Regions from separate parts of the Agrobacterium sp. SORGH_AS 787 genome, predicted to be linked through region 1. Evidence: riboswitches for the same ligand, from Rfam matches in the RefSeq annotation. Region 1 holds a riboswitch; each other region holds the start of a gene.

Region 1 (8,009 bases):
GCAATCCGCACCGTCGTCTTCCGCCTTCTGGTTTTCTACGTCGGCTCAGTTCTGCTTCTTACGCTTCTCCTGCCCTACACGGCTTACAAGGCAGGCGAGAGCCCCTTCGTGACCTTCTTCGGCTCCATCGGTGTTGAAGGTGCAGACATCGTGATGAACCTCGTGGTGCTGACCGCTGTGCTGTCGTCGCTCAATGCCGGCCTTTACTCAACTGGTCGCATCCTGCATTCGATGGCAGTTTCCGGTTCTGCGCCGGCCGCGCTTGCGAGGATGAACAAGGCAGGGGTGCCCTATGGCGGTATTGCGGTAACGGCGGTCGTCACTGTGTTCGGCGTCATACTCAACGCCATTGTTCCTTCTGAAGCGTTTGAAATTGCGCTCAATCTTGCTGCACTTGGCATCATTTGCGCCTGGGGCGTCATCGTGTTATGCCAACTCAAGCTGTGGCATCTGTCCCGGCAGGGGAAGATGCAGCGTCCGGATTTCAGCATGTTTGGCGCGCCTTACACGGGCATTCTGACACTTGTCTTCCTGTTTGGCGTTCTGGTGCTGATGGCATTCGATTACCCCGCGGGCACATATACCGTTGGCTCTCTTATCGTCATCGCGCCGACTTTGGTGGGGGGATGGTATTTGATGCGTGGGCGTATCCAGCAATTGTCGAAAGCACAGGCGTCGAGTGACGCCGCTGCGCCGGGCCAGAGATGACCGTAAGCATTTCGACCGATCATCACGAAGGGCTGGTGGCGGTCATTGCCACCGGCGGAACCATCGCAAGTCAGCGTGACGAGACGGGCGCTGCCAAACCCTCGCTATCCGGGGAAAATCTGCTTTCAGGTCTTGGTGGCGAGATTTCCCTGAAGCCGGTTGAACTCATGGCGACGGATTCGTCCAGCCTGACGATTTCCGACATGCAGGCAATAAGCGATGCGGTGGCCAAAGAGCTTGCCGACCCGGCGGTTCGGGGTGTTGTGGTGCTGCACGGCACGGATGCCATGGAAGAAACATCTCTGCTCGTGCATCTACAGCACAGCTTGAGCAAACCGGTTATCTTCACGGGCGCCCAATTCACGGCTGACAATCCACAATCGGATGGGCCGGGAAATCTCCAGGCTGCGATTGCCGCCGCCGCTGACGCATCCAACAGCGATAAGGGCGTGCTGATTTCCTTCGGCGGTAAGTTGCTGACCGTCTGGGGGCTTTACAAGCGTTCGGCAGACGATCCGGATGCCTTTGATCTCGCAGACCCCGAGATCTGTCCTCAGAGCGCCACGCTGTCAGCGCCAGTCCACACTGTCCGCGTCGATATCGTCGCGATCTATCCCGGTTGCGAGGCTACTCATATCGATGCCAGCCTCGCGGCTGGCGCAAAAGGAATCGTTCTGTCCGCACTCGGCTCGGGCAACGCCAATGCCCGCATCGTGGAGGCCGTGCAGCGTTGTTGCGACAGGAACGTCCCGGTCGTCGTGTCCAGCCGCGTGCCCGTCGGGCGTCTTGTCGCCGGTTATGGCGGCGGTGGTGGTGGTCACGACATGGGCAATGTTGGAGCGGTGCATTCGACGACCTTGAGGCCAGGTCAGGCGAGAATTCTGTTGGCTTGCCTTCTTGCAGCGTCGGCCAGCCGTGATAACATTGCGCGCGCTTTCAACGATTTTTGCGATTGAAATTCATGGCCGGATAACACAGAAATGGCAAAAATGTGATCTCCGCGGAACCTATCCTGTTTCATCCTGTTAAGCATCAAGGGAAATTAATAGGGGGGCTTTTCATGGCGGTTACCGTCACTGCTGTCGCTCTGACGCTCATTGGGCTTGCGCTTTTCGGCTTCGGATCCCAACTCGTAATGCTTGGCGGCAGCGTGTATTATGCGCTCGCCGGGCTTGCCTTCATCATTACGGCAATTCTTCTTTTCAAGCGAAACAAGGCGGCGCTGCATTTTTACGCGCTCTTCGTGCTGGCGACACTCTGCTGGGCTCTCTGGGAAGTCGGTCTGGACTGGTGGCAGCTTGGGCCGCGTGGCGGCCTGATCATCGTGATTGGCATCTGGCTGCTGATGCCCTGGATCCGTAAGCCGCTCGGTTTTGTTAGTCCAACGGGCATTCGTTACGGAGCCAACGCCGTTCCGCTTCTTGCAGCCGTCGTCATTTCCATGGGCGTGGCCGCCGTCTCGATGACGCAGGACCCGCATGACCAGGAGGGCAATTTGCCCACGGAGGTCGTCAACAATGCGCCATCTTATGGAAACCCTGTTCCAGACGGCGAGTGGCATCAATATGGGCGGACCTCCTATGGACAGCGTTATTCGCCGCTGACACAGATCACCACCGCAAATGTCGGCGATCTGAAAGAGGCCTGGCGTTACCAGACCGGCGACGTCAAGCTTCCCGGCGACGTTGGCGAAACGACCTATCAGGTGACGCCGCTGAAGGTCGGCAAAACGCTTTACCTCTGCACACCGCACAATTGGGCGATCGCCATCGATGCGGCGACTGGCAAGGAAAAGTGGAAATACGATCCGAATGTTGGCCTCAATCCCAATCGTCAGCATCAGACATGCCGTGGCGTAACCTATTATGCCGACCCAACCGCTCAGGCAGGCGCGCAATGCGCCGCCCGCGTCTATCTCCCAACATCCGACGCTCGTCTCATCGCGCTCGACGCCGAAAACGGCCAGGTTTGCACGTCTTTTGCTGACCAGGGTGTTCTGCACCTGGAGACCGGCATGAAGTACAACCCGGCTGGCTACTACTATTCCACGTCGCCGCCCGCCATTGCCGGGAACAAGATCATCGTCGGTGGCGCAGTCAATGACAACTACTCCACCCAGGAACAGTCCGGCGTTATCCGCGCCTTCGACGTGAACAGCGGCGAGTTGCTGTGGAACTGGGATTCCGGAAACCCTACCCAGACCCAACCGCTTCCGCCGGGTCAGACCTATACGACCAACTCTCCCAACAGCTGGTCCGTATTCAGCGTCGATGAAGCGCTTGGGCTCGTCTACATTCCTTTGGGGAATCAAGTTCCAGACCAGCTCGGAATGGGTCGGAGCGAGAGTGTAGAGAAATACTCCTCGTCGATTGTGGCACTCGACGTAAACACCGGGCAGGACCGCTGGGTCCGGCAGACTGTGCATCACGACCTATGGGACATGGACGTGCCGGCACAACCGGTGCTGCTCGACATAACAAAGCCGGATGGCCAGTCTGTTCCCGCTCTCGTTGGGCCGACCAAGCAGGGCGATATCTATGTGCTGGACCGTCGGACGGGTGAACCGATCCTGCCGGTGACCGAAGAACCGGCACCCGGTGGCGCAATTCCGGAAGATTTCTCCGCGCCAACGCAGCCGACCTCTGCCTTGACGTTCAAGCCCGAGCCGCTGCAAGAAAAGAACATGTGGGGCGTCTCACTGTTCGATCAGCTCGCCTGCCGCATCAAGTTCCATCAGCTGAATTACGAAGGTCGCTACACGCCGCCGTCCTTGAAGGGTACGCTCGTTTATCCGGGCAACTTCGGTACCTTCAACTGGGGCAGTGTTGCGGTCGATCCCGAGCGCCAGGTGATGTTCGGAATGCCGACCTATCTTGCCTTCACCTCGCAGCTCATTCCGCGCGACAAAGTCCCGCCGAAGGGGCAGGATGAGAAGGGCAGTGAGCAGGGTCTGAACCGCAACGACGGCGCGCCCTATGCCGTGTTGATGGGCCCGTTCCTGAGCCCGATCGGCATCCCTTGCCAGGCGCCACCGTGGGGCTATGTCGCAGGAGCCGATCTCAGAACCGGCAAGGTTGCGTATAAGCACAAGAACGGCACTGTCTATGACATGACGCCACTGCCGCTTCCCTTCAGGGTCGGCGTGCCGGGTATCGGCGGCCCGATGATCACCAAGGGTGGCGTGGCCTTCCTCGGTGCAGCGGTCGACAACTATCTGCGCGCCTACGATCTGACCAGCGGAAAGCAGTTATGGGAGGCAAGATTGCCCGCGGGCGGGCAGGCCACGCCCATGACCTACGCTCTCGACGATGGCAAGCAATATGTCGTGATGGTTGCAGGCGGTCACGGATCGGTCGGCACGAAGCCTGGTGATTACGTCATCGCCTATACGCTCCCCTAACCGGAGCATTTCGTTAAAACCCTTGATGGCCGGGACTTGTTTCCGGCCATTTTGTTTCTCAAGCGCACGTTAATAGGCTTGTATTTGGTATGTAATAACATTACACGACGTCGCTTGACGGACCAGATCAAATAGGTCTATCTGGCTTATGACGGTTCCAAGCGAGAGATCGCGAGGAATAATAGGGAACACGGTGCGGGGATTGTCTCCAAGGCCGTGGCTGCCCCCGCAACTGTTAGCGGATTGTCGAGCACTCGTGACGCATTTACCTGCGTCGGGCCACTGCGAATCTATCGTGGGAAGGCGGGCAAGACGATCATCCGTGAGCCAGGAGACCTGCCGTCATAAGTTCATTCCAATGTCACGGGCGGGGATGCCCTGAACAGGAGACGTCATGATTGTTATTTGCGCCCTTCAGCGCTCACATCCATCTGTGTTTTTTCCTCGTTCTCGATCGTCTCACGCACGTTGCTGTCGAATGAGTGTTTCATTCGCGCTCACATGACGGCGTATGCCTTTGGCAACGTCGACGATTTCGGGGATTATCGAACCATGACATTTCACTTCACCGGCGCATTTCTCGCGGCGGCATTCGCTGCACTCTCGATGGTGCCGAACACGGCAGAGGCTGCGGAAACGACCTACCCTTTGACGCTGAAAAATTGCGGCAGGGACGTCACCTTCAAGCACGCGCCACAGCGCACCGTTTCTCTCGGTCAAAGCACCACGGAAATCCTTTATCTGTTGGGACTGGCCGATAGGGTTGTGGGAACGGCCGTCTGGATCGGACCCGTGATCAAGGGTTATGAAGAGGCCAACGCCAAGGTGGAGCGCCTCGCGGACAATGATCCGAGTTTTGAGAACGTTGTGGCGAAGAAGCCGGATCTCGTCACCGCACAGTTTCAATGGCATGTCGGTCCGGAAGGCATCGTTGCGAAGCCTGAGCAATTCGAAGAACTTGGGATTTCCGTATATACGTCGCCTGCGGATTGCACCGGAAAGGACAATTCGGGCGGTGGCGATGGCGTCAGAAGTTCTGTCTTCACCATGGACCAGATCTATCAAGAGGTCGCTGAACTCGCGCAAATCTTCAATGTCCAAGACCGAGGTGAGAAGCTCATCGCCGACCTGAAGGCCCGGGAAGAGGCTGCGCGTCAGAAGATCGCATCTATGGATGGCAAGCTCTCTGCCGTCTTCTGGTTCTCCAGCGCTGAACTGGATATCGATCCTTACGTCGCAGGCAAGAACGGTGCGCCCGGCTATATCATGTCAGCGCTCGGCATCAAAAATGTCATCGACAGCGAAGAGGAATGGCCCACAGTCGGCTGGGAAACCATCGCCAAATCCAATCCCAGCATCATCGTTGCGGGCAAGATGGACCGTCGCCGTTTTCCAGCTGACGATATCGCCGTGAAGCAGAAATTCCTGAAGGATGATCCGGTCACAAGCCTGATGCCGGCCGTCAAGAACAACCATATCGTCGTGATGGATGCACAGGCTATGAACCCGACGATCCGAACCATCGACGGCATTGAGGTGTTGGCCGACCAGATCGTTCAACTCGGCCTGGCGAAGTAAGCCTATGCCCCTTTCTTTGCTTTACGCCCGTGCTGCCGTCATTGCAGCCGGGTGCCTTTTGGTGGCGCTTTGGCTTGGCGCCTCCATTGGCGAAACCTCCATTCCGATGGAGGTTGTCGCCAAGACGGTCGCCAATCGCCTCTGGCATGCCGGATATCCGCTGGATGCCATCGATGAAGGCATTATCTGGAATTATCGTTTGAGCCGCGCCGTGGTCGCCGCCTGTTGTGGGGCAGCTCTCGCCGTGTCTGGGGTCGTGCTGCAATCCCTGTTGCGCAATCCGCTTGCTGACCCCTACATTCTCGGCATCTCCGCCGGGGCATCGACCGGCGCCGTCGGCGTCGCAATCCTTGGCCTGGGTGCTGGCGTGCTGACCATGCCTCTCGGTGCATTTCTCGGCGCGCTCCTCGCCTTTGCGCTTGTCAGCCTGCTGGCGCTCAGGGCTGGGCGGGGCAACAGCGCAATCATTCTGGCCGGCGTCGCCGGTTCGCAGTTGTTCAACGCGCTCACCTCTTTCATCGTCACCAAGGCTGCCAATGCTGAACAGGCCAGGGGCATCATGTTCTGGTTGCTCGGCAACCTGTCCGGCGTTCGCTGGACGGATGTCTCGCTTGCCCTTCCGATCGCCATTTTCGGCCTCGTTGTCTGCCTCTGGCATGCCCGGGCGCTGGACGCCTTTACCTTCGGAGCGGGATCGGCCGCTTCTCTAGGAGTACCCGTGCGTCGCGTCTATGTGGTGCTGACAGGCACCGCTGCGCTGATGACGGCGGTCATGGTCAGCATTGTCGGCTCGATCGGCTTTATTGGTCTCGTTATTCCCCATGCTGCACGCCTGGTCGTCGGCGTTTGCCACGGACGCCTGCTTCCGGCTGCCGCATTGATCGGCGCCATCTTCATGATCGGTGCCGATGTTCTTTCCCGCACCATCATCGCCGGCCAGGTTCTACCGATTGGCGTCATCACCGCACTGTTCGGTGCGCCCGCCTTCGCGCTTATCCTTTCGCAGCGGCGGAGGGTGGCATAATGCTTTCCGTGCGCAACCTAAGCTGGACAACGGGCGGTGTCGGCATCGTCAATAACATCAGCCTCGATCTTTCTGCTGGTGAATTTCTTGGCATCGTCGGGCCCAACGGATCTGGCAAGACGAGCCTCATGGCTATGCTTTCGGGCCTGAGAAAACCGCGCTCCGGCGAGGTCTTGCTGGACGGTAAGTCGATGAACCTTTTCCAGCGTCGTGATGTGGCGCGCCAGATCGCGCTTGTCGAGCAGCAGGCTGAGACACAGGAGCGCATCAGTGCTCGCCAGGCGGTGGAGCTTGGCCGTATTCCGCATAAGGGCGCCCTGTCTCCTTGGTCCCCTGAAGATGACGAGATTGTCGATCAGGCGTTGCGTAACGTCGATATGGAGGGTTTCGGGAGGCGCATGTGGCACACGCTTTCTGGCGGAGAGCGTCAACGTCTGCATATTGCCCGTGCTTTGGCACAGCAGCCGAAGATCCTGCTCCTGGACGAGCCGACCAATCATCTCGACATCGGCCACCAGATCGCACTTCTGCATCTGGTTCGCCAGCAGAGGTTAACCGTCGTTGCCGCTTTGCATGATCTCAATCACGCGGCGATGTTCTGTGACCGGATCGCTGTGCTCAAGGCGGGAGCGCTCGTTGCGATGGGTAGGCCCTGCAAGGTCCTGACCCCGGAACTCATCTTCGATGTGTTTGGCGTTCATGTCGATGTGGAACGAGAAGGCGAGGATGCCTGCCATATCCGCTATCGCGCGCCGGTCATGATCGAAACCCAATAAGGATATCACGATGAAATTGCTTCTCTCCATTGCTACGGCTACCGTCGTTTTGTCGATGAGTGCGGGTCTTGCCTTGGCGGAGACCGTGGAGGTCAGGATGCTCAATCAGGGTGAGAAGGGCTCGATGGTCTTCGAACCTGACTATCTTCATCTCCAGCCCGGCGACACGGTAAAGTTCATCGCCACGCATAAGAGCCACAATGCCGCGACCATCGACGGCATGGTTCCAGAGGGGGCGAAGGGTTTCAAGGGCAAGATCAACGAGGAGATTGAAGTCACTTTCGAACGGGACGGCTTCTACGGCATCAAATGCTCGCCGCATTTCGGTATGGGCATGGTCATGTTGATCAAGGTGGGCGAGACCAGTCTGCCGGAAAGCTATAGAAGCGTGGCCGTTCCCGCCCGCGCCAAGCCGCGCCTCGATGCTCTCTTTGCCGAGGCCGAGGCGGACCAAGGCAAGCCTTGAGCACGAGATAGGGATCAGGCGCACTTTTCAGAGGCGTCTGTGTGCAAAAGTCCGCTT
Region 2 (8,009 bases), 510 kb from region 1:
CCGCCTTCCCTCCATCGCAGCAAGTGCCGCCCCGGTGAGGATCAGCGGCAGAGCGGTTATGAAAGTGCTGGAAAGCGGTGACTTGAAGATCAGCAAGTCTGCGAGGATCGGCCACAGGATCGCGATATATTCGAAGGGAGCGAGCAAAGATGCTTCCGCATGTCGAAAAGCCACCGTCATGGCGATATGGGCGAAGCCACCGAACAGACCTGCGAGAACGAGAAGCGCGAAACCCATATGATCCGGCATCACCCAGCCAAAGGGCAAGGTGAACAGGCCGCCGATCATTGAGGCGATGACGAAGTAGAAAGCGATCGCGCCTGGATTTTCCGTTCTGCTGAGACTGCGCACCATGATGAGAGCGAAGGAAGTCAGCACCCCCATCAGCAGACCGAGAATGTAGCCCCACATTCGCGTTTCATCCATAACGCCGTGACCGATCTCCGGCCACACCAGCGTCACGACCCCCGCAAGGCCGAAGAGCACGCCACCGACGCGCCATTTGGTCAGCCGCTCGGAAAGGAGCACGACACCGGCAATGCTGGTAAAGGTCGGCGAAAGATAGGTGAGCAGCGTCGCCTCCGCCAAGGGCAGCCGCGCAATGGACGCAAAGGATGCAAACATCGCCGCAGCCCCAAGACTCGAGCGCAGCAAATGGCCAAAGGGGCGCCGCGTCGCCAGCCCACGCGGGAACTCGTTACGCCACCAGAGAAAAATCACCAGTGGGATCAGCGCAAAGGCCGAGCGAAAGAAGACGATCTGCCCGACGGGCACTTGTCCCGAAGTCGCCTTGATGCAGATTGACATGCCCGCAAAAAGAAACCCCGAAAGGACCCGAAGGCCGATGCCAAGCGTCTGGTTTTCGTTGATGGTTTTCACAAGAGTCCCTGAACCGTAGATGCGTGGTTGCGACCGCACATTCAGACGCGATGTTCTATCGAAGAAACTGGATGTGCGGCTTGGCGTGAAAGCGCGACGCCTCGACGACGGCTTCCACCGAAAAGACATCCCGCAAGAGATCCTGCGTCATCACCTCTTCTGGCGTTCCAGATGCCACGATCTTGCCGGTCTGCAGCACGATCAGGTGATCGCAGTACATGGCCGCGTGATTGAGGTCATGGAGTGCTATGATGCTGGTGACCGGAAGCTGAGACACCAGACGAAGAAGACTGATCTGGTGGTGGACATCCAGATGATTGGTGGGCTCATCGAGGATGAGCTCCTTCGGCGACTGCGCCAGGGCGCGAGCAAGATGAGCACGCTGCTTCTCACCGCCCGAGAGGCTCTGCCAGGCATCATTGCGTTTGGCTGCCATTTCCGTGCGCTCAAGCGCCTCATTCACCGCTGCGTCGTCTTCCCGCGTCCAACCGGAGAACATCGATTTGTGGGGAAAGCGCCCAAGCTTGACGACGTCGATGACCTTGAGATTGACGTTCGTCGTGGCGTGCTGCTCGATGAAGGCGATGCGCTGCGCCAGAGATTTGCGGCGGATCGTTTTGATGTCCGTGCCGTCCAGCAGCACCCTTCCGGAATGGGGTTTCTTCAACCCGCTGAGCAGCCGTAGCAGCGATGTTTTTCCGGAGCCGTTTGGGCCGAGAAGTCCGAGCATCTTGCCTGGCTCGACCGTGAAGGAAATGCCATCCACAATCGTCTTGGCACCGACCTTCCACACCAGATTGTCCGCTGTGATACTCATGACGCGCGTTGCAGCCTGTAAAGGATGACGGAGAAGAAGGGCACGCCGACAAGCGCCGTCACCACACCGATGGGCAGAACCTGCTGCGGGACGAGCGTGCGGGAGGCGATGTCCGCCAGCACCATGAAGATGGCACCGGTGATGGCGCAGGCCGGCAAGAGCCGTGCATGCAGCGGCCCGACGACGAACCGTGCCGCATGGGGAACGACGAGGCCAACGAAGCCGATCGTTCCCACCATGCTGACGATGGTGGCGGTAATAACTGCCGTCAGCGCAAAGAGGATGATGCGTGTCCGCCCGACATTGACACCTAGAGAAGCGGCCGCTTCATCGCCGAAAGCAAAGGCATCGAGAACGCGGGTATGGAACAGGCAGCAGATCAAACCGAGACCGACGACGATGGAAACGAGACCGACATCCGGCCAGCGTACACCGCCGAAGCTGCCGAGAAGCCAGAACATCACATCGCGCGCCTGCTGCGCGTTGCCGGATGTGGTGACCACATAGGATGTGGCAGCATTGAATAGCTGAGCGGCTGCGACACCGGCGAGGATCGTTCTGTCGGCTCCGCCGCGAGCGCCATTGGATAAGATGGCGACCAGGAAGAATGCGGCGAAGGCGCCGACGAAGGCGCCGAGAGAAAGCGACACCGCTCCAGCGCCAATTCCGAGAATGACGACGGCAACCGCACCGGTCGAAGCACCGGCGGAAATGCCGAGAACATAGGGCTCGGCCAGTGGATTGCGCAGCATGGCCTGCATGATGGCACCGCACATCGCGAGGCCCGCACCGCAGAAGACGGCCACGAGCGCGCGGCTCAGCCTGTACTCCCAGATCACCGCCTCATGGATGCGGCTGATCTCGACCGACGTCCAGCCGAGCTTGTTGGTGATGGCGGCATAGGTGGTCGAAAGCGGGATCGGCAAATCGCCAATCCCGACACTGATGCCGACCACGAGGGCAATCGTCATGAAGCAGGCGAGATAGAGCGCCGCGGAGGCAAGCAGCCGGCTCATCCCGCTTCCTGATCGATCCTTAGCCGCCACCGAACTCACTTGAGGCCGAGGGTCTTCAACTGCTGAGCAATCTGCTCGGCGCCATAGATCGTCTGAACGCTCGGGTTCATCGCCTGCGCCGACATGATGACGAGCGCCTTGTTCTTGACGGCATTCATCTGGCTGGTGGCAGGGTCACTATTCAGGAACTTGATCTTGGCATCTGCCTTGTCGAGTTCCCAGCGATTGCGGTCGACCTGCGTCACGACGATGACATCGGGATTGGCGGCGATGATCGTTTCCCAACCAATCGCGGGCGATTCCGTTTCGGTCGTAATGGCGTTGGTGCCGCCCAAAAGATCGGCGATATAGCCGGATGGGCTGTTCTTGCCGCCGAGATAGGCGTCAGCCGAAGGCGAGGGGCTGGAGAACCAGAAGACATAGGAAAGCTTCTTGCCATCCTTCGGCGCATCAGCACGCAATGCAGCTTCGCGCTTCTTCAGGTCGGCGATGACGGCCTGACCCTTGTCGGCCACATCGAAGATCTGCGAGAGATCGTCGATCTCCTTATACAGCGTCTCCATGTTCCAGAGCTTGGAGCGGTTGCCGTAACCGGACTTGTCCTTGGACATGTCGTCCAGCGCGCACATGCTGGGCGACAGATAGGTGGAGATGCCAAGCTTGTCGAAATCTTCGCGCTTCGCCACCTTGCTGGTAGGGCCGACGAGCGTCGGCAAAGCGGCGGTCACGAAGTCCGGGTTCTGTGCCAGGATGGATTCGAAGGTCGGAAACTCGACAGTCAGAACCTTGACTTTGGCATTTGCTTCTGCGACCTGCGGCAGAACCTTGTTCGGCCAGAAGGCAGTGCCGACCATCTTGTCCTGAAGACCGAGCAGCAGCATGATCTCGGCGCTATTCTGGCCAAGTGCCACGGCACGCTCTGGCGCCTTGTTGAAGGTGACCGTCGCGCCGCAGTTTTCGATCGTCAGAGGATAGCTCGTCGCAGCCGTCGCGGGGGTCGTCGCAAACCCAGCCAACGCGCAAAATCCAACAGCCGCAAAAAGACGCTTCATCATAATCCAAAATCCCTTTGAACGCGGCTCTCGCCGCAAAATGCTTGCGCCTATAATCACCTCTCCTTGCACAAAACAAGACCGTTTGCTTCATATTTTGGTGCCGCCTCACGTCCTGTTGAAAGCAGCATCATTGCGCACGGGCGCGCCACAACAGCCTATTGACGCCATCGACGAAATGCATACTATATCTGGTGTTCAAGGTTCTTCCGATTCTGTCGGAAGCGAAGATGGGAATACGGTGCGCAAAACCCGATCAGGGTAAAGCAATGCCGCAGCTGCCCCCGCAACTGTAAGCGGCGAGCATTCTCTCAACAGCCACTGAAACATGACGTTTCGGGAAGGCGAGATGAATGTGTCGACCCGCGAGCCAGGAGACCTGCCTTGAGCGAGAACGTCCACCGGCGGGGTGCCCGGAAGGTCGCGAATACGCACGGGATGACTCTGTGCGTCTCGCTTCCCTGGAGCCTCCGCGTAGAGCCACTTCGGGGTGAAGTCCTATGATTACGAGTTCAGTCTTTTATCCGTTGGAGTAACAGACGTTTGAGGCATGGCGAAACAGAAGCGTTCAGCGCTTTTGCGATCGAGCCATGCGACAGCACGGCCAAGTATACCTCGGCCCCGCATTCCATCCTGCTTTCGACCATCACGCGCTTCACGGCGCGAGAGCGATTTCCCATGCGTTTTTTCCAACGAGGATCAAGATGACCATCACCGTCTACAGCAAGCCAGCTTGCGTTCAATGCACTGCGACAACCCGCGCTCTGGATCGTCAGGGTCTCGACTACACAATCGTCGATGTCTCCACTGACGAGCAAGCTTATGAGCACGTGCTCGGTCTCGGCTATCGCCAGGTACCAGTTGTGATTGCCGGCGAGATGCACTGGGCGGGCTTTCGGCCAGACATGATCAGCACGCTTGCATCGTGACGCAGAGCATGGCGGGGGAGGTCGTCTACTTCTCGACCCGCTCGGAAAACACACATCGCTTTGTGAGCAAGCTCGAGACCCCGGCCCGCCGCATTCCGATCAGCGCTGCTGAACCTCTCCATGTTCACAAGCCGTTCGTCCTCATCGTTCCGACCTATAGCGGCGAGAACGGCAAGGGCGCGGTTCCCAAACAGGTCATTCGCTTCCTCAACGATGCGAATAATCGAGCAAATCTTCGCGGCGTGATTGCTGCGGGCAACAGCAATTTCGGCGCAACCTTCGGGATCGCCGGCGACATCATCTCCGCCAAATGCGGTGTGCCGTATCTCTATCGCTTCGAACTGATGGGAACGGGAGAGGACGTCGTCAATGTCAGACAGGGATTGGAACGATTTTGGACACGTTGACACTCGAGAGGCCCCTGAAGCAATCGGACGCGACCGTGCTGGATTACCACGCGCTGAACGCGATGCTGAACCTCTATGATGAGGATGGCCGGATTCAGTTGGACAAGGACAGGCTGGCTGCACGCCAGTACTTTCTTCAGCACGTAAACCAGAACACGGTGTTCTTTCACAATCTGCGCGAAAAGCTCGATTATCTTTTGAGTGAAGGCTATTACGAGCAGACGGTGCTGGACCAGTATGCCTTCAACTTCGTCCGCGATCTTTTCGATCATGCCTATGCGAAGAAATTCCGCTTCCCGACATTCCTCGGGGCGTTCAAATACTACACGTCCTATACGCTGAAAACCTTTGACGGAAAACGATACTTGGAGCGGTATGAAGACCGCGTCTGCATGGTGGCGCTGACGCTGGCACGGGGCGACGAAAAGCTGGCCCGCGACCTTGTGGATGAGATGATCTCCGGCCGCTTTCAGCCGGCGACTCCGACCTTTCTCAATGCGGGCAAGAAGCAGCGCGGCGAACTGGTTTCCTGCTTTCTGCTGCGCATGGAAGACAATATGGAGTCGATCGCCCGTGGCATCAACTCCGCACTGCAACTCTCGAAGCGCGGCGGCGGGGTAGCCCTTTCGCTGACCAATCTTCGTGAAGCCGGTGCGCCGATCAAACAGATCGAAAACCAGTCTTCCGGCGTCATTCCGGTGATGAAACTGTTGGAGGATTCCTTTTCCTACGCAAACCAGCTTGGCGCGCGCCAGGGTGCGGGCGCCGTCTATCTCAATGCCCATCACCCGGACATCATGCGCTTCCTCGACACCAAGCGCGAAAATGCCGACGAAAAAATCCGCATCAAGACGCTGTCGCTCGGCGTCGTCGTTCCGGATATCACCTTCGAACTCGCCAAGAACAATGAGGATATGTACCTCTTCTCACCCTATGATGTGGAACGCATCTATGGCGTCGCCTTCAGCGAAATTTCGGTGACGGAAAAGTACCGCGAGATGGTCGCCGATAGCCGTATCCGCAAAAAGAAGATCAAGGCGCGCGAGTTCTTTCAGGTGCTGGCCGAGATCCAGTTCGAAAGCGGCTATCCCTACATCATGTTCGAGGACACGGTGAACCGCGAGAACCCGATTGCCGGGCGCATCACCATGAGCAATCTCTGCTCGGAAATTCTTCAGGTCAGTGAACCCAGCACCTATGAGGCCGACCTGTCCTATGAAACGACCGGCAAGGACATTTCCTGCAACCTTGGCTCACTCAATATCGCAGCGGCGATGGATTCGAATGATTTTGGCAGGACGGTCGAGACCGCGATCCGCGCTTTGACAGCCGTATCGGACATGAGCCATATCGCCTCCGTGCCATCCATCGCCAAGGGCAACGCAGAGAGCCACGCGATCGGCCTCGGCCAGATGAACCTGCATGGCTATCTCGCGCGCGAGCGGATTTTCTATGGCTCCGAAGAAGGCGTGGATTTCACCAACATCTATTTCTACACGGTGACCTATCACGCGCTGAGGGCTTCCAATCGCCTGGCGGTAGAGCGTGGCCAGCGCTTCAAAGGCTTTGAACAGTCCAAATATGCGAGCGGCGACTACTTCGACAAGTACACGCAACAGGAATGGAAGCCGTCTACAGCGCGGGTTGCCGATCTGTTCGAAAAGGCCGGCATCCATATTCCGACGCACGAAGACTGGCTGGAACTCAAGCAAGCTGTGATGGAGGGTGGGCTTTACAACCAGAACCTTCAGGCGGTGCCGCCGACCGGCTCGATTTCCTACATCAACCACTCGACCTCCTCCATCCACCCGATCGTCTCGAAGATCGAAATCCGCAAGGAAGGCAAGATCGGCCGGGTCTATTATCCGGCTGCCTTCATGACCAACGACAATCTCGAATACTATCAGGATGCCTACGAGATCGGGCCTGAGAAGATCATCGATACCTATGCCGCAGCCACCCAGCACGTGGATCAGGGATTATCGCTGACTCTGTTCTTCCGCGACACCGCCACGACACGAGATATCAACCGCGCCCAGATCTATGCCTGGAAGAAGGGCATCAAGACGATCTACTACATCCGCCTTCGCCAAATGGCGCTGACCGGCACGGAAGTGCAAGGTTGCGTCTCCTGCGCCCTCTGATCATTCGGTAACAACCATGAACATCCAACTGAAGACCACGGCGCCAAAGGCTGCCACCGCCATTCGCGCGATCAACTGGAACCGCCTTGAAGACGACAAGGACCTCGAAGTGTGGAACCGACTGACCGGCAATTTCTGGCTGCCGGAAAAGGTGCCACTCTCCAACGACATCCCGTCCTGGGCAACGCTGAAGCCCGAAGAGCAGCAATTGACGATCCGCGTCTTCACCGGACTGACACTGCTCGATACCATCCAGAACGGCGTCGGCTCCGTCCGGCTGATGGAAGATGTGGCGACACCGCATGAAGAGGCCGTGCTGTCCAATATCTCCTTCATGGAAGCCGTGCATGCCCGCTCTTACTCATCCATCTTCTCGACTCTATGCTCCACGCCGGATGTGGACGATGCCTATCGATGGTCGGAAGAAAACGAGTTTCTCCAACGCAAGTCGGCACTGATCCTGGAGCAATATGCTTCGAAAGACCCGATGAAGAAAAAGGTGGCGTCGGTCTTCCTCGAAAGCTTCCTGTTCTATTCGGGCTTTTATCTGCCGATGTACTGGTCGAGCCGCGCCAAGCTCACCAATACGGCAGACATGATCCGCCTCATCATTCGCGACGAGGCGGTACACGGCTACTATATCGGCTACAAATTCCAGCGCGCGCTCGAACGTTTGCCAGAGGCGGCGCGCCAGGAGATCAAGGACTTCGCCTTTGATCTGCTCCTGGAGCTTTATGACAACGAAGCGCGATACACCGAGGCGCT
Region 3 (8,009 bases), on a different contig from region 1:
GGCAGCGACCGCACGAACGCCTTCGCCAGCGGTAATCCGCGCAGGGTCCCGGGCTATGGCGGTGACCGTGTGACCACGGTTTACGAGTTCGGCGAGGATGCGCGAGCCGGCATTGCCTGAGGCACCGATAAGAGCGACGTTCATCGGCCTGTTTCTTTCCTGTACTGATTATGCTGCGACGGTTAGCCTGGAGAGCGCATCTAACAGGCGGTTTCCGCCTGCATACAGCGCTTCGCCGCTGATGAGATGCGAGCGCCCGTCCACATCGACGACAAGCTGGGGCACGCCGCGTATCCCGAGCGCGCTCATGTCGCGCTGCGTCTGGGCGATCCGGTCGTCGGTCAGCATGTGCAGCCTTGCATCGCGCAAAAGTCGGTCCGCCAGCGCATCGGCGCCGAGCGTGATACCTGCGTCGTTTGCCACCGTCGCTGCGACACGGGCCACGACCTCCGCCTTGGCGGTGTCCTCGCCGCGAACGTAGCGGGCGATCTGGGCGTCGTGCAGGAAGCGTGCTTCGAGGGCACGGTCCTGCTCACCAAGTGCGACTAGGGTTCTGGTCAGCGCGGTGGAGTCGAACACTCCATCAGCCGCCAGCAGGACGTTCCGGTGATAGTCCTCAGTGAATTGCTGGCCGGTCAACTCCATGATCCACCGATCGTTGCGCCACGCATGATCGGCCATGGTCGACACGGGGCGGGGCGCGGTGAACAGCCCGGATGGCATCATCGTGATCCGGTCGCCGGCACGCTCGGCAAGCGCGGCGAGCGCAGGTGCGCTGGCATAGCACCACCCGCACAACGGATCGAAGAAGTAGCGGAAACGCATGGTGTAGATGGTCATGATTACCTCCACACTCAAGATTTTTGGGCGAGACGGGCGGCGAATGTCGCGACCCGCTCACCAAGGATGCGAGCGGTTTCCAGATCGCCGGCGAACGGTGCCTGTTCGGGCGACGAGTCCGAGGGCGAAATCGCGTAAGCCCCGCCGAAGCCGCCAGCCCAATTGGTATCCTCGTTCGTGCTGGCCAGCTTGTTCGAGGGCAGCAGGCCCGGCCCGACCCAGAGCTGTCCGTGCTGCTGTGACAGCGTCCAGAAATAGGTCATGGTCGAGAACTTGTCGCCGTTAAGCGACGCCGAGTTGGTGAAGCCTGCCGCCAGCTTGTCCTTCCACGACTGACCAAACCATGTCTTCGAGCTGGCATCGGCGAAGCGTTTGAACTGCCACGGCACGCCGCCCATGTAGGTCGGGCTGCCGTAGATGATCGCATCGGCCGAACCGATCGCCTCCAGCGTCTCCGTTGGTACCTCACCATCCTGCGGGATGCGGACGATTAGTGCTTCGGTACCGGCACCTTCCACCCCGCGTTGGACAGCTTCGGCCTGGCGGGCGGTGTGGCCGTAGCCGCTGAAGTATACGATCGCGATTTTGGTCATGGTCTGCTCCTTGGCGCGGCTTCGGCCGCTTTGTTGGTTAGGAGATAGGCCGGAGATTACGCTGGATAAATCCGTGCAAGCTGGATAGACTGTCAGTCTGGATTGCACAATGAGAACATGACTGACGCGCCCAACCTAAACCGGCTCCGTTACTTCACTGCCACCGTCGATGCCGGCTCTTTCACCCGCGCAGCCGAGCGTTTGGGGGTGGCGAAGACCGTCGTCAGCCATCAAGTCGCGCGATTGGAGGAAGAGCTACGGGTGACGCTGCTGAAGCGCACGACGCGGAAGCTCCATCTCACCGAGGCAGGACGCCGGTTCCACGAACGCGCGAGCGTAATCCTGCGCGACGCTGACGACGCGTTCGGCGAGGCCGCGCTGGGGTTGGAGACGCCAACCGGGACGCTGACCGTCACCGCACCCAGCGACTACGGCCGGACGGTGGTCGCACCCGCCATCGCCGAGTTCCTGTCGCGCTTCCCCGGCCTCCGTGCCGACGTGACATTCGACGATGCCATCGTCGACCTGATCGATACCGAGGTCGAGGTCGCAATCCGGCTGGGGTGGTTGGCCGACAGCGGTTTGCAGATGCGCAGGCTGGGGAGTTTCCGACAGCTGCTGGTCTGTACCCCGGCATTGGCGGCGCGAGCGACGCGACTGACAAACCCGCACGAGCTTCGAGATATGTCGTGGATCGGAAACCGGTTGCTGCGTCATCCGCTCGACTGGACGTTTACGAACGACGGAGTCGACGATCGCGTGGTCGGGCAGCCGACAATCATGGCGGACAAAACACCGGCGGCCCATGCCTGCGTCTTGGCTGGCGGCGGTCTGTCGGTGCTGCCAGACTTTGTGGTGGCTTCCGACATTGCAGCAGGCCGACTAGTTCACCTGATGCCCGCATGGTCATTGCCCGAAGGGGGTATATACGCCGTCTATCCCGAAGCACGCTTCCGCTCGGCACGCGTACGGCATTTCGTCGATCTGCTGCGCGACATGGAGTATCGTCGATCACACAGGGATGCACCTCTGGTGAGATAGGTGTCACAACCTGCTGGTTGTGAAGCCACCTCCCTGAAGTCGGCTCTTTGCGGGTTTCGAGGTATCGCAAACCCGCGCCCTAATGCTTGCCGGGGCCGGGCCTGGACAACACCAGCCATAAGCGAAGACCTTACTTTTCCTGGAAACCCTATCATCAAGCGTGTCCTCGAGAAGATGAGGGCGAGATCGGTACTCCATCTCCCGCACGTCGTGGCCGTCGAGATATATGAGGTCGAAGGCGTAGAGAACGGCGTCAGACTCGCCCTTGCCAGCCGTCTTGCTGGAAGCGCCGAGCGACTTCTGTAGCAAGCCAAAGTCAGGCCGGCCTTCCTCATCAAGCACCACCGCCTCGCCATCGATGATCATCGTCGCCGGCCCGAGCGCTCGGGCCGCCTGTTCGATCGTTGGAAATCGATGCGTCCAGTCATGGCCACCGCGTGTGAGGATTCGCACACGTTTCGGTTCAATATGGACAGCTAGGCGATAGCCGTCCCATTTCAGCTCCCACCTCCACTGATCACCTTTTGGCGGATGTGCTTTCAGTTGCGCTAGCGCCGGCTCGACGCGTTCAGGCATCGGATCAAACGGAAGCTGTGGCTGCGCGGGATTTCGCTTCCGATGCGGCTTCGAGCGGATCGGGGCCTCAGTCTCACGAAGAAGCGGCTTAGATCTCGGGGGGGGGGGTCGTCATGGCGGCAGTTCAACAGAAAACCTTAAGAATACTCTGCTGACCGATGTGCACCCTCCGATATACATTCCCGCGCAAACCAGGGATGCCGCTGCAAAAAAATTCTTTCATCTTTAGTTGTTTGATTCGGCAGAGAATATTTCTCTATCCTTACATTAGGACGGATTTCCGAACGTTAGCCCGGCTTGACTCTTGTGCCGGGCATGAACAAAAAGTGAACAAATAGGTTGAACGACATGACGTCGATCCTTGAACACGATCTTGAAGGGAGCCGTGAACGATGACTGCTGCCCGAGAGAGGTTGATCTCCGATCTGCGCGAGCGCATCGCCTCGATGCAGGGCGCGCCGAGCAGACGTGCCGGCTGTCTTCCCTTCGGCGCGCTGGAGATCGATGCGGTCTTGCCGGGCGGGGATCCTATGGGGCACTTCATGAGTTCGCAGGCGGAGGTTCTGGCACCGTCGATGGCGCGGCCGCCGCGCTCTTCGTTGCCGGAATAGCGGCCCGGACAAAGGGCCAGATGGCATGGTGTTTGACAAGGCCCGACCTCTTCATGCCGGCGCTGGCGCAAGTCGGCCTTCATCCTGACCGGGTCGTATTCGTTGAGGGACACAAGGAGGAGGACGTCCTGGCGAGCATGGAGGAGTGCCTCTCATTTGGGGGCCTTGGCGTTGTCGTCGGCGAACTGGTGCGGTTGCCGATGACGGCGTCGCGGCGTCTCCAGCTTGTCGCTGAAAAGACAAGAACCATGGCCATCGCCGTCCGACGCTGGCGACGGCAAACGGAGGCGAACGATTTCGGGCAACCGGCGGCCTCGACCACCAGATGGCCGGTCAGCGTGATGCCGTCGGAAGAACTGCCGGTTCCGGGGGTGGGGAGTGCACAATGGTTTCTGGAATTAATGCGCGTGAAAGTGGGTGAGTGTGCTGAGTTTCTCGTGAGAGCGTGTGATGACAAGGGTCGTATCCATCTATCTTCCCGATCTGCCGACGGATCGAATACGGCGCGCGGATCCCTCCATTCCGCCTGAACAGGCCATTGCCGTGATCGCCAAGTCGGGGTCGAAGCGCTGGGTCTCTGCCGCCGATGCAGCCGCCGGGAAAGCGGGCGTGAGAGCAGGGATGCCGGCCGCGAAAGCACAGGCGATCTTCCGCGACTTGATGATGGTCGAGGCCGACCCTGCGGCCGACGCCGCTGCCCTTGAACGGATCACCCTTTGGGCATTGACCGTCTATTCGCCGATCGTGGCCATCGACGGGATCGACGGCATCGTGATAGATACCGAGGGCGCCGATCACCTGCAGGGCGGAGAGCTGCCAATGGCGACAACAATCGTTAACCAGTTTTTAGGCAGGAAGCTCAATGCCCGCGTTGCTGTGGCAGACACTTGCGGTGCGGCGCGTGCCTGCGCGCGGGCGATCAACAGAGAGACCGTCATTGTCCCGAGGGGCGGGACGCTTCAGGCGGTCGAGAGGCTTCCGCTTTCTCTGTTGCGACTTCCGGAAAAGATCGTCGCCGACTTGAGGACCCTGGGCTTCCAGACGATCGGTTTGGCGGCTCTACGGTTTTACGATCTGGCGGTTTTCAGGCGCTACATTCCCTCGGCCAGCGTCCATAGGGCGCGATTGAAGCCAACATTCTGATCGATGCCGTTAATGGTGCGGGTCCGGCTGCGGCGTATAAGGGTCGTATTTCAACGCCGCATGCAATCGCGCAATCCATCAGATCTAAGCCTGCGGTCGAGTTGTGATTTAACGATATAAAGATATCGTTATATGATGTTGACTGACGGCTTACCCTTCAATATGGTCATGGTGCCTAAGGTTCTCCGGTCGTTGCGCGCAACGTGCCGGAGCTAAGAGGGAAGTCGGTGCTCCGTGTCATTCGGAAATGCCGACGCTGCCCCCGCAACTGTAAGCGGCGAGCTGAAGTCCAGTATGTCACTGGTTTACCCGGGAAGACGGACGGAAGTGATGAACCGTGAGCCAGGAGACCTGCCTTTGGCGAAGTAACGTCCACGGGCGGGGTGTCCCAGTGTGCCGTAGCAAAGGCTGCGCTGTAGCGGCCTGTCTTGCTATGCGTCCGCAGACCCATGCCCCCAGCTTTAAAGGGGCACAACATGTCTCAGACCTGCAGTTTCACAATCACGAGCGTACCCTTCGACGAGGACTACCGCCCTTCGGAGCATACGCGCATCACCACCAATTTCGCCAATCTGGCCATGGGCGAAAAGAGGCAGGAGAACCTGCGCAATGTCTTACGGATGATCGATAGCCGTTTCAACGCCCTTGCGTATTGGGATAATCCCAAATCGGACCGGTATTCAGTCGAACTAGAGATCATTTCGGTCGAAATATGCCTCGATTTTAAAGGCGAGAAATTTCCTCTCATCGAGATACTGAAGACGACGATCATCGATCACAAGACCGGCGAACGTATCGACGGCATTGTGGGGAATAACTTCTCCTCCTATGTGCGGGACTACGACTTCAGCGTCGTGCTGCCGGCGTATAACAAGAGCCTTCCTGCCTTCAGTACTCCGGCCGATTTCGGCGACCTGCATGGGAACCTGTTCAAGTCCTTTCTGCAGTCGGATGCCTACCGGTCGCACTTTCGCAAGCCGCCGGTCATTTGCATCAGTGCCTCGACCAGCAAGACCTATCACCGGACCGAAAATCATCACCCAGTCGTGGGCGTCGAGTACCGGCAGCATGAGCTCTCGTCCACCGATCAGTATTTCGGGAAAATGGGATTGGAGGTTCGCCACTTCATGCCTCCGGGCAGCGTTGCGCCGCTGGCCTTCTATTTTGTTGGTGACCTGCTGGGGGATTATTCCAATATCGAGCTCATCGGCATCGTCAGCACGATGGAAACGTTTCAGAAGATTTATCGCCCTGAGATCTACAATGCTAATGCAGCGGCCGGGACGTTTTACCAGCCCGATCTGAAGCACCAGGATTATTCGCTGACCCGGATCGTCTACGACCGCGAAGAACGCAATCGCCTAGCGGTGGATCAGGGCAGATTCACCGAAAAACATTTCATCAAGCCATACCGCGCCGTCCTTGAGCAATTGTTTGCCCAGTGCGCCGCCTGATCAACACTTATAAGAGGTCCTTATTGTGAAGACACTTTTCCCCACATCGACAGCCGGCAGCCTGCCGAAACCCTCCTGGCTTGCGGAGCCCAAGAAACTGTGGTCGCCCTGGAAACTGGAGGATGAGGAATTGCTGGAGGGCAAAAGAGACGCCCTGCGCCTGTCACTTTACGATCAACAACAGGCCGGCATCGATATCGTCAGTGATGGCGAGCAAACTCGCCAGCATTTCGTTACGACATTCATCGAGCATCTCGAAGGGGTCGATTTCGAGAAACGCGAAACCGTCAGAATTCGCGATCGCTACGATGCGAGCGTTCCGACAGTCGTCTCGAGCGTCTCTCGCCAGAAGCCAGTTTTCGTCGAAGACGCCAGGTTTTTGCGTCAGCAGACCAAACAACCCATCAAATGGGCTTTGCCGGGTCCAATGACGATGATCGATACGCTGTTTGACGGCCATTATAAGAGCCGTGAAAAGCTTGCCTGGGAATTTGCCGGGATACTGAACGAGGAAGCAAGGGAACTGGAGGCTGTCGGCGTCGATATCATCCAGTTCGATGAACCTGCGTTCAATGTTTTCTTTGACGAGGTGAATGACTGGGGTGTTGCGACTTTGGAAAGGGCAATTGAAGGGCTGAAATGCGAGACCGCCGTCCACATTTGCTACGGTTACGGCATTAAGGCCAATACGGATTGGAAAAAGACCCTCGGTTCAGAATGGCGTCAGTATGAGGAAACTCTCCCCAAATTGCAGAAATCCAGCATCGGAATGATCTCTCTCGAATGCCACAACTCTTATGTCCCCATGGATCTTCTGGAGCTTGTCCGAGGGAAGAAAGTGATGGTTGGAGCCATAGATGTCGCCAGCGATACCATCGAAACCCCGGAAGAGGTCGCTGCAACGCTGCGCAAGGCGCTTCAATTTGTCGACGCCGATAACCTTTGCCCCTGTACTAATTGCGGCATGGTCCCTCTGTCTCGTCGTGTGGCAAGAGGCAAGCTGAGTGCCTTGAGTGCAGGAGCTGAGATCCTCCGGAGAGAGCTCGCTGGCTAGTTTTCCGATAGTCTGAACCAACGGATGGCGGCGTCCCGTCGCCACCGTACCCACCGCTCAAACCGATCCAAAAGACTTCGTGCAATAAGGCTTCAACATCAACGGAGAGGTCGCCGCGTTGCGAGGCATCGTTTGATGGGTTGAACTTCTGGAGCGGCGGAGTTGCGGAAACTGAGCCCATCGGAAAAAAGAATAGACGCCCGAAATCCGGCGGCATATCGCCTCAAGCGGGTCTAAGAATTCCGTATGCTATTCGATCTCCCAGATACCGATACACTCTATGCCGCTCTCCTTGCACGGAATGAAAGTTTCGACGGGCAGGTCTTCGTGTGTGTTTCATCTACAGGTGTTTTTTGCCGCCTGACGTGCCCCGCACGAAAGCCAAAGCGCGAGAACTGCGCATTTTATCCGACGATTAGACAATGCGTTGAGGCCGGCTTTCGCCCCTGTAAGCGCTGCCATCCTCTTCAGGCGGCTGCGCTTGCAGATCCTACAATTGCAGCACTTCTAAGTGCTCTGGACTCGCGGCCTGATCTCCGTTGGTCTGAAGACCATGTGATCAAGCTTGGTTACGACCCCTCAACGGTGCGGCGAAGCTTCAAAAGGCAGTTCGGAATGACATTCCTCGAAATGGCGCGTCAACGGCGGCTCCGAGAAGGATTCGAGACGTTGGCTGTCGGCGGGAAAGTGGTTACGG
Region 4 (8,009 bases), on a different contig from region 1:
AGCCCCTACAAGCAGCGCCTTTTCTTCCGTGCCACCCAGCATCAACAGCCAGAGGACGTCGCCGCCCCGCTGGGCCGCTTTGAGCCTGATATCGGCAAGCAGCCCACCCATCGGAGCCCGACCACCGCCATCGACGATAACCGACATCTTCGCGGCCAGCTTCGCGTCGAGACTAAGCGCCGTGGCCTTATGGCTGATGAGTTCAACGATCAGTTCCGGATTGGCGACTTCGCTGTCGTCTATCCCGGCAAGCGGTGAGGCTTCGACGGCAAGCCCCTGCCGCAAGGGCAGTTGCAGCGCCAGCACATCATGCTCCAGTCCAACAGCGCTTTCGGCCGTCAATCCACGAAATTGAAGGCTGCCACGCGCGGTCACATCCAGGAGTCCATTGCCGTGGCGGCGTGCAAGATCGCCGAGACGACCGAAATTACTCGGCGACAGCGAAGCGGTAAACGCCACCCGCGACAACAGTCCATCGCCCGTTCGCATTGGGGCGGAGAGGGCAGGGCAGACGCCTCTGCGAAAAAAGGGCTGGACCTGAGGAAGTGGCTTCATGCCGAGACCCTCTTGGACAAGGCCTCGGACGAGCGCGGCGCGAGCAGCATTTCCAGTTCCGCATCCACGGCGTTGCGGCGGCTGTGCCAAAGATTGCGGCGGCGTGCAGACAGGAAGCGTTGCGCCATCAGTTCCGCAGCCTTGGGGTTTTCCCGTAAAATGAAATCGCGCACCTCTTCGTTGCCGAAATAGGCATCGTAGAGCGCTTCGATCAGCGACGAGGAAACGGCCTGCGTGGTTTCAGCAAAGCCAATCAGCCGGTCGACGGTCTCTGCAAATTCGGCGGCACCGCGCGGACCATGGCGCATCTGTCCGGCGATGAAGCGCGGATTGACGGCACGGGCTCTGACCACGCGGGTGATTGCCTGGGCGATGGAGCGGGCACGCGGCCGGGCAGGATCGGTCGTATCCAGCGCCACCACATCCGCCGCCTGTCCAAGCTTTGCCTTGGCGGCGGCAAAGCCGCCAACGAAGGCGACGTCGGACGAACCATCCAGAAGATCGCGACCCGGATCGTCACCGGTATGAACCAGAAGTTCAGCGCGTTCGACTTGGGCAGCAAAGCCTGAATCGGAGAGGATCGACAAGCCATCTGCCCCACCAAAGGCGTGGCTGGCCGCGTCCAGATAGGCTTGGCCCAACTCTTCCCGCTCGTCCCAATCGCCGCTTGCCAAGGCCTCTTCGATGCCAGCGCCATAGGTACCGGGAGCCGAGCCGAAAATGCGTGCTGGGATACGACCGAGAGAGGCCGTTTCCTCCGCCAGAGGATTATCGCCGGACGACTCTTCGCGTGAGGCAATCGTCCTTGCCGCCGCATCGAGAAGGGCAATCAGAGGCGGGAACATATCGCGGAACAGGCCCGAAATGCGGAAGGTCACGTCCACCCGCGGGCGTCCGAGCGCGGCTGGCGGCAGAACTTCGATGCCGTTGACCCGGCCGGTCGCCTGATCGTAGATCGGACGCGCACCCATCAGATGCAGCGCCTGACCGACATCTTCGCCGCCATTGCGCAGCGATGCGGAGCCCCAGAGATCGAAAACCAGATGCCGCGGCCAGTCGCCATGGCTTTGCAGATGATGGCGCAGCACCTCTTCGCCTGCCGCTTTTCCAAGCTCGAAGGCCGTCGGTGTCGGCATGGTACGCGGATCGGCAGCATAGAGATTGCGCCCTGTCGGCAGCACATCCAGTCGTCCGCGTGCGGGTGCACCTGAGGGACCCGGCACGATATGGTGACCATCCAGCGCCGCCAGCAGCGCAGCTTTTTCTTGGGCAGCACTTTCGCGCCTCAGAGAATCCGGCTCATCGTCGGCGCAACGCCCGAACACATGTTGGCCGTCCTTAATGGCGAAATCCTTGAGGTCGCACAGAAAGGCATCGATCCGGGTGAGTGCTGAATCCGCGTCCTCCGCCGCGCCGATACCGGCATCGGCGGCGAGCCCCGTCTCGAAGGCCTTCTCGACGATCAGCTTTGCCAGACGGTCGCGGCGACGGCGATCAAGCCCATCGGCCTGGGCATATTCGTCCACCAGTTGCTCGAGCGCGGCCTGCTCCGGCGAAAGACCGGCGGCAACCAGTATGGGCGGAATGTGCCCGATGGTGACGGCAGCGATCCGTCGTTTGGCAACAGCAGCCTCCCCCGGATTGGAGACGATGAAGGGGTAGATGACCGGCAGCGGTCCAGTGACGATTTCCGGGAAGCAGGTTTGCGACAGCGCGACCGTCTTTCCCGGCAGCCATTCCAAGGTGCCGTGAGCGCCGACATGGATGATCGCATGCGCGCCGAAATCCTGCTGCATCCAGGCACCGAAAGCCGCAAGCGCATGACGCGGCGGCAAGGCCGGATCGTGGTAGTCCACCCGCCTGTCTACTTGGCGCCCCCGGTCTGGAGCAAGAGCGACGACAACGGAGCCGAAACGGGCGGCGCGGAAGTGGAACGCCTGATCAACCACAGCCTCGTCGTCAGCGGCATCGCCCCAGGCCGAAGCCATTCCGGCCCGTGCCTCCTCAGGAAGCGTGTCGAAATAGGTTCGGTATTGGGTGAGAGGAAGAGCGGCGTTCTCCGTCTCGATCCGATCCAGAAGCTCGCGTGCGGTCTCCGGAATATCGCCGAGTGCATAACCCGCATCCCGCAAATCACGCAGCATCTCCAACACGCTTTGGGGCACGTCGAGACCCACGGCATAGCCCGTGCGACCGGGTGCGGCACCGGGATAATCCGGCATCAGGATGACAAGGCGCCTTTCCCGGGCTGCAGTCCGCGTCAACCGAAGGAAGGCGGCAATACGACGAGCGACCTGCTCGACCCGGTCTGACTCTGGGGCGTTGATCAGCCCTTGGCGCCCGTCAGGATCGGACTGTTTGAATGAGATCGCACCTGCCAGAATGCGCCCATCGAGTTCCGGCAAGACCACATGCATGGCAAGATCGGATGGATTGAGGCCCCGCATGTTCTCGGCCCAGCCATCGCGCCGGGTCGTGGCCATGATCACTTGGAACACCGGCACGCCCACCCGGTCGAACAGGCTCGTGCCGTCCTGATCCGTCTGGCTGGCAAAGGCAGTGGCGGCGATAATGGCAGCGGGTTTCAGCGGTACCAGCGCGTCTTCGAGGAATCGGATCGCTTCACCATCCTTCAGGCCGCTGACGAAGATCGGCAGGGGTGCGAAACCGCGGGACTTCAGCGCCTCGAAGAGCGCATCGATTGGTGCAACATCGGCAGCCAGAAGCATGGAGCGATAGAAAAGGATGGGAAGTCTTATCGCTTCGGGGGCAAAAGCCGCGAGCACCTCATCGACATGGACGGCGCCAAGACCCGGCAGATAGAAGCCGGACTTCGGCAGCGGCTCCGGCGTGAAGCCAGGCCAGGCACCCTCCTCAGCAAAAGCGGCAAGACCTTCCGAAAGCCGGCGCATGTTCTGCGGGCCGCCTTCGCGGAAGAAGGAGAGGATTGAAGCGAGCCACGTCTGGTCGATTGTGGATTGCGCCTCGAGCTTTTCGTCGCGCTCGCTACACTCACCCGGCAGGAGCAGGAGCTTGACGCCGCGCCTGCGCGCCATCATCGCCAGCTGATCGACGCCGTAGCGCCAACGGTCCGCCCCGCCAAGAATCCGGATAAGGATCAGCTTGGCATGTTCTGCTGTCTTTTCGATCCAGAGGTCGACGGACATAGGATGGCGCAGTTCGGAGAGATTGGCGACGCTGAGCGAAACGCCAGATTCTTCAGGCCAGGCGTGCTGCAAACCGGCCAGATCGCTTGACGAGAAAGACAACACCACCACATCCGCCTGGGGCTGGTTGAGATCAACCGGCTCGATCAGGTCGTCTAGCGACGAAGATGTGGTGGCGAGAATATGCATGATGCGTCAGGCAGCCAGCATCTGTTCGATCTTCTCGCGGTTGAGGCCCTTTTCGCCAATTACCACCAGCGCAGAACGCCGCACTTCGCCCGCAGCCCAAGGGCGATCGAAATAGTGGTTCACGCGCGAGCCGACCGCCTGAACCTGCAAACGCATCGGCTTGGCCGAGACTTCGACGAAACCTTTGATGCGCAACACATTCTCGGAGGCCGCGGTTAGAGCGATACGCTCCGCCAGCGACTCAGGATCGGATACCGCGCCAAGCTCGACGACGAAGCTATCGAACTCGTCATGATCGTGGTCTTCCTCCTCGTCATGGTGGGTATGGCGGTTTTCGATATCGTTCTCGACCGCAAGCCCGAGACCGATGAGAACCGCAGGATCGATCTGGCCATGGGATGCGACGACGATCTTCGCAGCCTTTGGCAGATGCTCGCCGATATGCGCCTTGGCGCGTTCCAGACCATTCGCATCGAGAAGATCGCCCTTGGTCAGCACGATCAGATCGGCGCAGGCGATCTGGTCTTCGAAGACTTCTTCGACCGGATCGTCATGATCGAGCGCTTCGTCATTGGCGCGCTGGGCGGCGAGCGCATCCATGTCATGCGACACCATGCCTTCCGCCAAGGCCGCACCATCGGCCACCGCAACGACGGCGTCGACGGTCACGCGGCTTTTGATTGCCGGCCACTGGAAGGCCTGCACAAGCGGCTTTGGTAGTGCGAGGCCCGAGGTTTCGATCAGGATATGTTCGACCTTGGGCTGGCGGCTGAGGATCTGTTCGATGGCCGGCTGAAAGTCGTCAGCGACCGTGCAGCAGATGCAGCCATTGGCAAGCTCGACGATATTTTCCTCCGGGCAGCTTTCGATGCCGCAGCCTTTGAGGATTTCGCCATCGATGCCGACATCGCCGAACTCGTTGACGATGATCGCCAATCGCTTGCCATCGAGCTTTTCGAGAAGGCCGCGCAGCAGCGTGGTTTTGCCGGCGCCCAGAAAGCCGGTGACGATGGTGCAGGGAACGCGCTCTAGCGTGGTCATGATGTCTCCTCGACGAAATTCAAAGGGGGAATACGCGCGACCATGCCGCGCTTCAAACTATCGGGACGGCCGCGCCAGGGCATCAGGCCATCGGTGGACGTGGAAAGCAGGCGCGCACCGGTGATGAGATCCTCGGCGTTTTCAGGCGTCAGCCCGCCAAACACATAGGACCAGCCGTCGGCTGTGCGCATTGCGGCGCTGGCACCACGCTTGCAATTGGCGAGGCAATTGACGCTGTGCACCTCGACATTTACCTCGGCGCCAAGCGCGATCGCCGCTTGCGCGAGAAGCGCACCAGGACGGGGCTCCGCATTTGGCTCCGCCTCGTCGCGGCAGCTGCGACAGACATAAACGACCAGGCCGGACGCTTCGCGCGTGTCGGTTGATCCTTCAGTCCGTGACGATGTTGAGGTGATATCCAAACCGTATCCGCTTCCGCCATTCAAACATGCAAGGGGTGCGGATACCGAAGACGGAATGCGAGACAGCGCAAACCGAAACTCGGCGAGACCGACTGACCGGAGCACCCCGCCCGGCAGACGTTTTGTTCTGAAACGGCAGGTCTCCTGGCTTGCGGCTTGAACGAGCGCCCTTGCACCGCCTTCCCGGATCGAAATCCAGTGGCTTTACGGTGTGGGCTCGCCGCTTACAGTTGCGGGGGCAGCCACGGATTGACCCGAGAAGTGGGCGGAACCGTGTTCCCTCTTAGCTTTTCCCGTTGCCGGAAAAAGACCGTCAGTGCCTTACCTTTACGGGCAAGCCGCGGCTTGGTCAATGCAGGCGTTGGCACGCGGCTCATCGGCTCCATTGCGGAGGAGGGCGTTTTGACTATAGTCGCCGCTTCTAAAAACGGCTCGGAAGGACGTGGGACATCATGACACGCGAGATCAGCGACAGCGAGGCCGCCCGCCACCGCGAAAAGATGGTGAACCGCAAGAGCGTGCAGGATGCCGAAGTCGCCGAAAAGACCATCGAGAAGGGTCTGCTGATGGTCAATACCGGTCCCGGCAAGGGCAAGTCGACGGCCGCGTTCGGGCTTGCGCTTCGAATGCTCGGCACGGGAAGACGCGTCGGCATCGTTCAGTTCATCAAGGGTGCGTGGTCGACCGGCGAGCAGCAGGCGCTGACCATTTTCGGCGACCGGGTGGAATGGCGCACCATGGGCGAAGGTTTCACGTGGGACACGCAGGATCTGAAGCGCGACGTCGCGGCAGCCACGAAAGCCTGGGACGAAGCCAAAATGCTGATGGCCGACGAAACGATCGGACTTCTGGTCTTGGACGAGCTGAACATCGCGCTTCGCTACGACTATCTCGATCTGACGGAGGTCGTCGCCACCTTGCAGAACCGCCGCCCTGATCTCCACATCATCGTTACCGGGCGTAACGCCAAGCCACCGCTCATCGAGGCAGCTGACATGGTGACGGAGATGACGCTGGTGAAGCACCACTTCAAGGCAGGCGTCAAAGCCCAATCCGGCATCGAGTACTGATCCATGGCCGCCAGATCCATCATGTTTCAGGGAACCGGCTCGGATGTCGGCAAGTCGCTGATGGTGGCAGGTCTGGCGCGCGCCTTTACCCAGCGCGGACTTTCGGTTTTGCCCTTCAAGCCGCAGAACATGTCTAACAACGCGGCGGTGACGGCAGATGGCGGCGAGATCGGCAGGGCGCAAGCTTTGCAGGCGCGCGCCGCTGGCGTGCCGCTGTCAGTGCACATGAACCCGGTTCTGTTGAAACCCCAGAGCGAAACGGGTGCGCAGGTCGTGGTTCAGGGAAAAATTCTCGGCAATGCGAAAGCAGCCGACTATCAACAGATGAAGGCCGGGCTGATGCCCCGGGTGCTCGAAAGCTTCGAGCATCTGAAAGCCCGCGCCGATCTGGTCCTCGTGGAAGGTGCCGGCAGCGCTTCGGAAGTCAATCTGCGCGCCAACGACATTGCCAATATGGGCTTTGCCCGGGCAGCCGATGTCCCCGTGATCCTGATCGGCGATATCGACCGGGGAGGGGTCATTGCCAGCCTCGTCGGCACGAAGACAGTGGTGGATGCGGACGACGCCTCGATGATTGAGGGATTCATCGTCAACCGTTTTCGCGGCGACCCTTCGCTCTTCGATGAAGGCATGCGCGTTATTGCCGAGCATACTGGCTGGAGCTCCATCGGCCTCCTCCCGCATTTCGCCGAGGCATCGCGCTTGCCCGCCGAGGACGCGCTCGGCTTAACCGGCGCAAGCCAATCAAAGCCCGGTGCGAAAATCCGCATTGCCGTGCCAATCCTGCCGCATATCTCGAACTTCGACGATCTCGATCCGCTCGATATGGAGCCGGATGTCGAACTGGTGCGCGTGCGCCCTGGAGCCGCCATTCCCGGCGATTGCGCCCTCATCCTGCTCTGCGGATCGAAATCCACGATTGCCGATCTGGACGTCTTGAAACAGGCTGGTTTCGATATCGACATCAAGGCGCATCTTCGCCGTGGCGGCTTTGTGCTTGGTCTCTGTGGCGGCTATCAGATGCTGGGACGTGTCTTATCGGATCCGGACGGCATGGAAGGTCCGCCTTCCACCGTCGAAGGTCTTGGGCTGCTCAATGTCGAGACGGTGCTGACGGGAGACAAAAGGCTGGTCTCGGTAGAGGGGCGCAGCTTCGATGGTAAAGCCTTCTCCGGCTACGAAATGCATGTGGGCGTCACGAAAGGCGACGACTGCAATCGTCCCTTTGCCACGATCGGCAATCACGTCGATGGTGCAATCTCAGCGGACGGCCGCGTTTTCGGCACCTATGTCCATGGGCTGTTTGCTGATGACGGACAGCGCAGCGCCTGGCTGCAGAGGCTTGGCGGGCAATCGTCTGCCCTGAATTACGAAGCGCAGGTGGATGCCGTTCTGGATCGGTTGGCGGACCATATGGAGCGCCACCTCGATCTCGACGCACTGTTGTCTATAGCACGGTAACCAACGCCAGAAGGCCGAAGAGCCCGATCAACAGACTGTCGGCGATCCACGCGAGTTTCAGCGCCTGGCGAATATCGGTTGCCGTCAGATCCCGCCGTCCGCCT

What was found. Region 1 has a riboswitch for cobalamin ahead of QE435_RS02670 (ABC transporter substrate-binding protein). Riboswitches for the same ligand answer to the same signal wherever they lie in the genome.
Region 2: it holds a riboswitch for cobalamin, as region 1 does, so the genes downstream of both, nrdH (glutaredoxin-like protein NrdH) here and QE435_RS02670 (ABC transporter substrate-binding protein) in region 1, are expected to answer to the same signal.
Region 3: it holds a riboswitch for cobalamin, as region 1 does, so the genes downstream of both, QE435_RS23490 (DUF1852 domain-containing protein) here and QE435_RS02670 (ABC transporter substrate-binding protein) in region 1, are expected to answer to the same signal.
Region 4: it holds a riboswitch for cobalamin, as region 1 does, so the genes downstream of both, QE435_RS13705 (DUF1636 family protein) here and QE435_RS02670 (ABC transporter substrate-binding protein) in region 1, are expected to answer to the same signal.

Annotation. Positions count from the first base shown of each region.
Region 1 covers NZ_JAUTBG010000001.1:619,246-627,254, reverse strand. The annotation lists gene QE435_RS02685 (amino acid permease) at 1-708, shown strand, start outside; gene QE435_RS02680 (asparaginase domain-containing protein) at 705-1,664, shown strand; gene QE435_RS02675 (glucose/quinate/shikimate family membrane-bound PQQ-dependent dehydrogenase) at 1,769-4,108, shown strand; cobalamin riboswitch at 4,244-4,467, shown strand; partial or broken gene QE435_RS02670 (ABC transporter substrate-binding protein) at 4,727-5,686, shown strand; gene QE435_RS02665 (iron ABC transporter permease) at 5,691-6,710, shown strand; gene QE435_RS02660 (ABC transporter ATP-binding protein) at 6,707-7,486, shown strand; gene QE435_RS02655 (pseudoazurin) at 7,542-7,952, shown strand.
Region 2 covers NZ_JAUTBG010000001.1:1,133,683-1,141,691, reverse strand. The annotation lists gene QE435_RS05000 (DMT family transporter) at 1-879, opposite strand, end outside; gene QE435_RS04995 (ABC transporter ATP-binding protein) at 935-1,696, opposite strand; gene QE435_RS04990 (iron chelate uptake ABC transporter family permease subunit) at 1,693-2,712, opposite strand; gene QE435_RS04985 (ABC transporter substrate-binding protein) at 2,748-3,764, opposite strand; cobalamin riboswitch at 3,949-4,166, shown strand; gene nrdH (glutaredoxin-like protein NrdH) at 4,469-4,693, shown strand; gene nrdI (class Ib ribonucleoside-diphosphate reductase assembly flavoprotein NrdI) at 4,702-5,100, shown strand; gene nrdE (class 1b ribonucleoside-diphosphate reductase subunit alpha) at 5,088-7,244, shown strand; gene nrdF (class 1b ribonucleoside-diphosphate reductase subunit beta) at 7,261-8,009, shown strand, end outside.
Region 3 covers NZ_JAUTBG010000003.1:3,470-11,478, reverse strand. The annotation lists partial or broken gene QE435_RS23525 (NAD(P)-dependent oxidoreductase) at 1-144, opposite strand, end outside; gene QE435_RS23520 (DsbA family protein) at 169-840, opposite strand; gene QE435_RS23515 (flavodoxin family protein) at 855-1,433, opposite strand; gene QE435_RS23510 (LysR family transcriptional regulator) at 1,551-2,474, shown strand; partial or broken gene QE435_RS23505 (ATP-dependent DNA ligase) at 2,631-3,110, opposite strand; partial or broken gene QE435_RS23500 (ImuA family protein) at 3,443-4,191, shown strand; partial or broken gene QE435_RS23495 (DNA polymerase Y family protein) at 4,112-4,711, shown strand; cobalamin riboswitch at 4,966-5,178, shown strand; gene QE435_RS23490 (DUF1852 domain-containing protein) at 5,281-6,258, shown strand; gene QE435_RS23485 (methionine synthase) at 6,284-7,312, shown strand; gene QE435_RS23480 (trifunctional transcriptional activator/DNA repair protein Ada/methylated-DNA--[protein]-cysteine S-methyltransferase) at 7,559-8,009, shown strand, end outside.
Region 4 covers NZ_JAUTBG010000002.1:906,307-914,315, forward strand. The annotation lists gene cobG (precorrin-3B synthase) at 1-555, opposite strand, end outside; gene cobN (cobaltochelatase subunit CobN) at 552-3,911, opposite strand; gene cobW (cobalamin biosynthesis protein CobW) at 3,918-4,955, opposite strand; gene QE435_RS13705 (DUF1636 family protein) at 4,949-5,374, opposite strand; cobalamin riboswitch at 5,491-5,704, opposite strand; gene cobO (cob(I)yrinic acid a,c-diamide adenosyltransferase) at 5,827-6,444, shown strand; gene QE435_RS13715 (cobyric acid synthase) at 6,448-7,905, shown strand; gene cbiB (adenosylcobinamide-phosphate synthase CbiB) at 7,892-8,009, opposite strand, start outside.